Linked DNA regions of Lentimonas sp. CC4. Each later gene encodes a partner of the first gene's protein in a complex. Links are inferred from orthologs where the notes say so. Each region holds a gene or a part of one and is shown in the gene's direction. Other genes may lie near its edges.

Region 1 (3,295 bases):
GAAACTCGATGCGATCGTCTTTTTGAAGTTGATGGGGCTGTTGATCCCTTACGTGGCGGCGTATGCGCTACCGCTGGGGGTTTTGACGGGCACATTGATGGCGCTCGGACGTCTGTCTTCGCAGCAGGAAATTACTGCGATGAAGGCCTCGGGCCTGAGCCTGTATCAAATCGCATCGCCCGTGTTCTTGATCTCATTCATCGGGATGGTCGTGGGCGTTGTGGTGAATCTTCAATATGCGCCAGAATCACGCTTAGCTTATAAGCAGTTGATGGCCACCGCGGTCAGTGAAAACCCGATTGGGTTCATTGAGGAGCGGCGATTTATCCACGAATTTCCTGGGTATGTGATTTATATGGGCGGGCGCGATGGTTCGCTGATGAAGGATTTCTGGATTTGGGAGCTAGACGACGCGCAACGCGTGAAGCTCTTTTTACGCGCAGAGGAAGGCGAAATTAGTTTTGATAAAGAAAGCAGCGCGCTAGTTTTGACCCTTCGGAATGGCACGGCAGAGCAGCGTGATAATGACGATCCTGATGAGCTCGACGAGGAGCCGATGCGATCACTCTTCTTTGGAGAGTTGCCGATCGAGTTGCCCATGGGGGATATTTTTGGTGAAAAGAGCCAGCGGCGTGTGCGCACCAAGGAGATGGTCTTTTCGCAGTTGATGGCAAAGCGTGATCTGCTGTTAGCGGAAGAGGCTGAAGCCGGTGAAGGGATGTCGAAGTCGCGAATGAAGTTGCAGGTGCACATGCAAAAGAGCTTTGCGATGGCGTTTTCGGTGTTTTCGCTGGCGATCTTTGGCGTGCCTCTGGCCATTCACGTAGGTCGTAAGGAGAGCTATGCGAATCTCGGGATCGCACTGATCATTGCGATGAGCTATTACTTTTTGATCATTGCAGTCAGTTGGCTAGAAGGTGTGCCTTCTTTACGTCCTGATTTGTTGATCTGGCTGCCAAACATCATCTTTCAGGCTGCTGGCTTTTTTATGATCCAGCGAGCCAACCAGCACTAAATCTAGTGAGAGTGAAAGTGATAGTCAGGAGTGAGTATCCGCAATGAAGATCGTTGCTGTGCAGAATCCGCCGAATGTGGATGCGTTGATTGAACGCTTCGGTTCGAGGGAACTTCCGTTTGTGCTGGATAGTTCGCGTTCGAATGACGGCTTGGGGCAATGGAGCTTTTTTGGTGCAAACCCATTCTTGGTCTTTTCGGGGAAGGATGGAGAGTATGTTGAACGTCCAACATTGAACGCCCAACGTCGAACGTTGAATGGAGATGGACTGCAGCTTTTGCGTGCGTTGATGGCGGGCTATGTGCTTGAGAATGAAAGTGGCATCCCGTTTGTGGGAGGCGCTGTCGGTTTTCTAGCGTATGATTATGGTCGTCAGATCGAAGCGTTGCCGGAGCAAACAGTGGATGATCGCGGGCTGCCAGATATGCACTTTGGTTTTTATGATGGGATTGCAGCATTGAACCATCAGACAGGGGAGCTGAGTCTGATCGCGCTCGGGATACGCGCGGATGAGGATCTGGTGTTGGCTGAACTGCAGGCGATTATTACGGATGCATCGATGTCAACCAATTCGCCTCCACCACAACATGGGGGCTGGGAGTGGAATATTGAGCGGGGTGCTTATTTGCAGGCGGTCGAGCGTGTGCGCAGTTACATTGCCAGTGGTGACGTCTATCAGGTCAATCTATCGCAACGCGCGAAGTGTCGTTACGAGGGCTGCCCGATACAGTTGTATCAAGCACTACGAGCGGGGAACCCCGCGCCGTATAGTGCGTTGATTCGATCGGATGCTTTTACGGTGTTGTCGACTTCTCCCGAGCAATTTCTGCGTAAGCAGGGGCGGCTGATTGAAACGCGCCCAATCAAAGGCACGCGCCCTAGGGGTGCGTCTGAAGAGGAGAATGCGCGCAACGCGGAGGCTTTGCGCAGGTCGGAGAAAGACCGTGCGGAGTTGCTGATGATTGTGGATTTAGAGCGCAATGACCTTGGCCGTGTGGCTGAGTTTGGCAGTGTGCATGTGGAGCACTTGTATCGACAGGAGCACTACGCGCGAGTGATTCACCAGACGGCGCAGGTCAAAGCCACTTTAGCCGAAGGTAAGGATGTGTTTGATTGTATTCATGCGCTGTTTCCAGGTGGCTCAATTACCGGAGCGCCGAAAGTGCGAGCGATGGAAGTCATCGAAGAGATCGAATCCACTCGGCGTGGTGTCTATACCGGCTCGGTCGGTTACATTGGGTTCGATGGCAATGCCGAGCTCAATATCGCGATCCGTAGCTTGCACCTTAAAGATGGCTATTTAGATTATCAAGTGGGTGGCGGGATCGTTTGGGATTCTGAGCCTGAAAGTGAATATCAAGAAACACTCGATAAAGGCCGTGCGATTCGTGAAACTGTGGATGCTTTATGTCAGACATCATAATACTTAATTCAGGAGACTCTGTTTCGCTAGATCCGACGCAGTCCGGCTTTGCGCATGGCTTTGGAATTTTCGAGACACTTAAACTTGCGGAATCACAGCTCTGTTTCTGGGAGGAGCACTGGCAGCGTTTTGTGAAGTCTGCAAAAGCGTTGAGTTTGCACCTTGAGTTTACCGAACCTGAGGTGCTCGCCGCGATTCGAGAGTTGGTGCGAGCGGATGGATTAAAGGATGCTGTGATTAAGGTGTCGCTCGTGCAGGCGTGCGAAGGCTCGCAGTGCTACGTGTATGCGCGACCTGCGATGATGACGAGTGGTGCTGCGCGTTTGCTCTTTGCATCCGACTCGAAGCAGAACGAGCACTCTTTACTCGCAGGGCATAAGACCCACAATTATATGGAGAATATGATGCTCTTGGCGTCGGCTCGTTCGGCAGGTTGCACCGATGTGGTGCGTGTGAATGCTGCAGGGCAATTAACAGAGACCGCCGTGGGGAATTTATTTTTTGTTCAAGGCGATACCTTATACACTCCAGGCCTAGCCACTGGTATACTGCCAGGCGTCGTGCGTGCCGTGGTGTTGGAGGCTGCGGAGATTTTAGGGATTCCGGTAGCCGAAGGTGCGTATTTTCCAGATGCGTTGAATCTGATGGAGTCGGCGTTTGTTACGAACTCGTCAGTTGGTATTCAACCTGTGGATACAATTATGATGGGAGATGCTCAGCGTGAAGTGAATAGTTCTTCGCATCCGATGGTCTTGGACTTGATCGAGGCGTTGGCGGCGGTTGAGGCGGGGAGCTCATTGGAGATTTCGAATGCATAAACATAAATCATATTTTACAAAGCGTCGAACCTTGGAGTT
Region 2 (3,024 bases), 570 kb from region 1 along the record:
CAAGATCAACAACGCCCTCGGCCAAGCGCTGCTCGCTAAGCGTATGGGCAAGAAGCGCATCATCGCCGAAACAGGCGCAGGCCAGCATGGTATCGCGACCGCGGCCATGTGTGCCAAGATGGGCTTCGAGTGTGTGATTTACATGGGCGAAGAGGACATGCGCCGCCAGTCGCTCAACGTCTATCGCATGCGCCTCTGTGGTGCCGAAGTGCGCGCCGTCACTGCAGGCCAACGCACGCTCAAGGAAGCGGTCAACGAAGCGATGCGCGACTGGGTGACGAACATTCGCACGACTCACTACATTATCGGTTCTGCGCTTGGTTCACACCCGTTCCCTATGATGGTGCGCGACTTTCATCGTGTGATCGGCGAAGAGTGCCGTCGCCAGATTATAGAGAAAGAAGGCCGCTTGCCGGACGAAGTCGCCGCCTGTGTCGGTGGTGGTTCCAATGCGATCGGTATCTTTTTCGCCTTCCTTCAGGATTTAGATGTCAAACTTACTGGTGTTGAAGCCGGTGGTCTCGAAATCACACGCGGACACCACGCAGCGCGTTTCGAAGGTGGCAGACTCGGTGTATTACAAGGATCCAAAACCTGGATTTTACAGGACGAGGATGGTCAGATCGACCTCACGCACTCCGTTTCCGCTGGTCTCGACTATGCCGCTGTTGGCCCTGAGCACGCTTATTACAAGGAAAAGGAGCGTATTGACTTCGGTTATGCGACCGACGCCGAAGCGCTCGACGCATTCAAAGCACTTTGTTCGATCGAAGGCATCGTGCCCGCGCTCGAATCGTCGCACGGGCTAGCTTACACCATGAAGCGCGCACGCGAAATGTCTCCGGATCAACTCATCATTGGCAACCTTAGCGGTCGCGGTGATAAAGACGTGCAGGAAGTCGCGCGCGTCCTAGGCGACCAAGCCTAGTCATCATTCATCACTTTCACTACCACCTTTTACTCGTCACTCAGCTATGCTGTTAGTCATCGATAATTTCGACTCTTTCACCTACAACCTCGTCCAATATTTTGGGGAGCTTGGGGTGGAGCAACAGGTCTACCGCAACAATGCGATCACCGTGGAGGAGGCTTTGGAGCTCAACCCGGATCGCGTCATGATCTCGCCAGGGCCGTGTTCGCCGAACGAGGCGGGCGTCAGCCTTGCCATGATCGAAGCCTTTGCAGGCAAGAAGCCGCTACTGGGCGTGTGCCTCGGGCATCAAAGCATCGGCCAGCATTTCGGTGGTAAAGTCGTGCGGGCAGATCGCCTGATGCATGGCAAAACCTCGCCCGTTACGCATCGTAATACTGATATTTTCGAAGGGATGCCCAACCCGATGGAAGCCACCCGCTATCATTCACTCCTCGTTGAGCGAGCAACCCTGCCGGATTGCCTCGAAGTGACTGCTGAGACCGCCGAAGGCGAGATCATGGGCTTGGCGCATAAAGACCTGCCAGTCTGGGGCGTGCAGTTCCACCCCGAGTCGCTCGCGACGCAAGAGGGCATGCGAATGCTCGAAAACTTCCTGAAGTTATAGGGGTGCGTTGTCAGTTGCTTGTTGTTGGTTGCTTGTTACCAGTCTCCAGTTAGCGGTTTTTCAGGTGTCAGTCTCTACAACCTCAGTTTTCCTAATTCTTAATTCCTAATTCCTAATTCCCCTATGCGTTGCCCTAAATGTGCCTCCCTTGAGACCAAAGTGCTCGATACCCGAACCGGTAAAAACGAGACTTCGATTCGCCGTCGCCGTGAGTGCCTTGACTGTGGCTATCGCTTCACCACGATTGAGGAAGTGCTGCGCGCTGACCTACAAGTGGTCAAACGCGACGGCCGTCGTGAAGATTTTGACCGTGCTAAATTGCTCGGCGGCTTAAAGAAGGCCGTGGAGAAACGCCCGATCGATGTGATGCAGATCGAAATGCTCGTGGCCGACGTGCTCGCTTCGCTCGAAAAGGAATACGATCACGAAATTCCATCCCAAGCGGTGGGTGAGCATGTGATGCAGCGCCTCAAACACCTCGATCAGATTGCATATGTGCGTTACGCTTCGGTTTATAAAGATTTCCGTGACTTAACTGAATTGGCGCAGGAAATTCTCGATCTGAAGAAATCGACCGAACATGGTAAAAAGTGACCCAGTTGAGCAGCTGCGGACTTTAAATGAATTGCTAGCACGCACGGGTGCTTCGGCTCCAGACCGTGCAGAACACGCTCGCCGCGCACTTGATTTCTTTAGTCAAGAGCAAGACCGGGGCTTTATGGAGGTGTCGCTGCGCGACTGTGCGGACCGACTGGCACACTTGCATTTCGGAGGGGAAGGGGAGAGCGAGTTGGCCTTTGCGCATTGGCATGTGCCAACCGTTGAAAATTTTAGCCCGTTGTGGATTCGACAGGCGATTGTGGTGGAGATGAAGAAGCTCGCCGGTCGTCGTGCGGCCTTGCTGTTGGTTACTGGGCTACGCGAAGCGGTGTGCCCCAAAGGCGCCTATTGGACGAAGTCTCGCCAAGCGCAATACGATCGTGTCCGCGGATGGATCGACGACCTGGCCTGTGCTTGGGCGACTCGCGGCTCGCAGCTGCAAGTGGTGGTGCTGTAGCCGAGTTCCTTTCTTGGCCTATGCCTGTCGAATGCAGGTGCTCGGCCGATTGTCGGTTGATGGCGCTGTCGGGTGACGAACTACATTCGGCAGGCTCATGTCAGGCAAGCAAGTCACCTACTTTCAGATTCGGCAACCGCATGCCTGATGGAATATCTGCTGGCGTCAAAAACGCATTGTGCTTTTATCGGGAGCCATGAGCACATTGTTCGAAAAAATCATCGCCCGCGAAATTCCTGCTAATATCGAATACGAAGACGATCAATGCATTGTCATTCATGATATTGATCCGCAGGCGCCGACCCACTTTTTGGTAATCCCGAAGCAGCTGATCCCACGCGTGGCAGAGGCCACCGCTGAGAATCAGGCAGTGCTGGGGCACTTGCTGCTGACAGCGGCTGCCGTCGCCAAAAAGCTGAACCTCGAAGG

The links.
Region 2: the proteins of pabB (region 1) and GZZ87_RS05635 are in contact, whole or in part, in a solved structure (PDB 8RP0), measured with the Escherichia coli proteins. The link is inferred for Lentimonas sp. CC4 from one-to-one orthologs.

The regions. Positions count from the first base shown.
Region 1 is NZ_CACVBO010000001.1:716,655-719,949, reverse strand. Bases 276-3,248 are described here. They hold pabB (aminodeoxychorismate synthase component I), read left to right. Parts: upstream 276-1,058; coding sequence 1,059-2,438; downstream 2,439-3,248. Other genes in these bases: GZZ87_RS03120 (aminotransferase class IV), read left to right, coding at 2,423-3,248; GZZ87_RS03130 (LptF/LptG family permease), read left to right, coding at 276-1,015. In the rest of the region: more of GZZ87_RS03130, read left to right, coding at 1-275; more of GZZ87_RS03120, read left to right, coding at 3,249-3,256; folP (dihydropteroate synthase), read left to right, coding at 3,249-3,295. UniProt on the Escherichia coli protein: Part of a heterodimeric complex that catalyzes the two-step biosynthesis of 4-amino-4-deoxychorismate (ADC), a precursor of p-aminobenzoate (PABA) and tetrahydrofolate.
Region 2 is NZ_CACVBO010000001.1:1,282,082-1,285,105, forward strand. What follows is about bases 55-2,756. They hold GZZ87_RS05635 (aminodeoxychorismate/anthranilate synthase component II), read left to right. Parts: upstream 55-974; coding sequence 975-1,538; downstream 1,539-2,756. Other genes in these bases: trpB (tryptophan synthase subunit beta), read left to right, coding at 55-928; nrdR (transcriptional regulator NrdR), read left to right, coding at 1,662-2,132; GZZ87_RS05645 (hypothetical protein), read left to right, coding at 2,119-2,595. In the rest of the region: more of trpB, read left to right, coding at 1-54; GZZ87_RS05650 (histidine triad nucleotide-binding protein), read left to right, coding at 2,792-3,024. UniProt on the Escherichia coli protein: Part of a heterodimeric complex that catalyzes the two-step biosynthesis of 4-amino-4-deoxychorismate (ADC), a precursor of p-aminobenzoate (PABA) and tetrahydrofolate.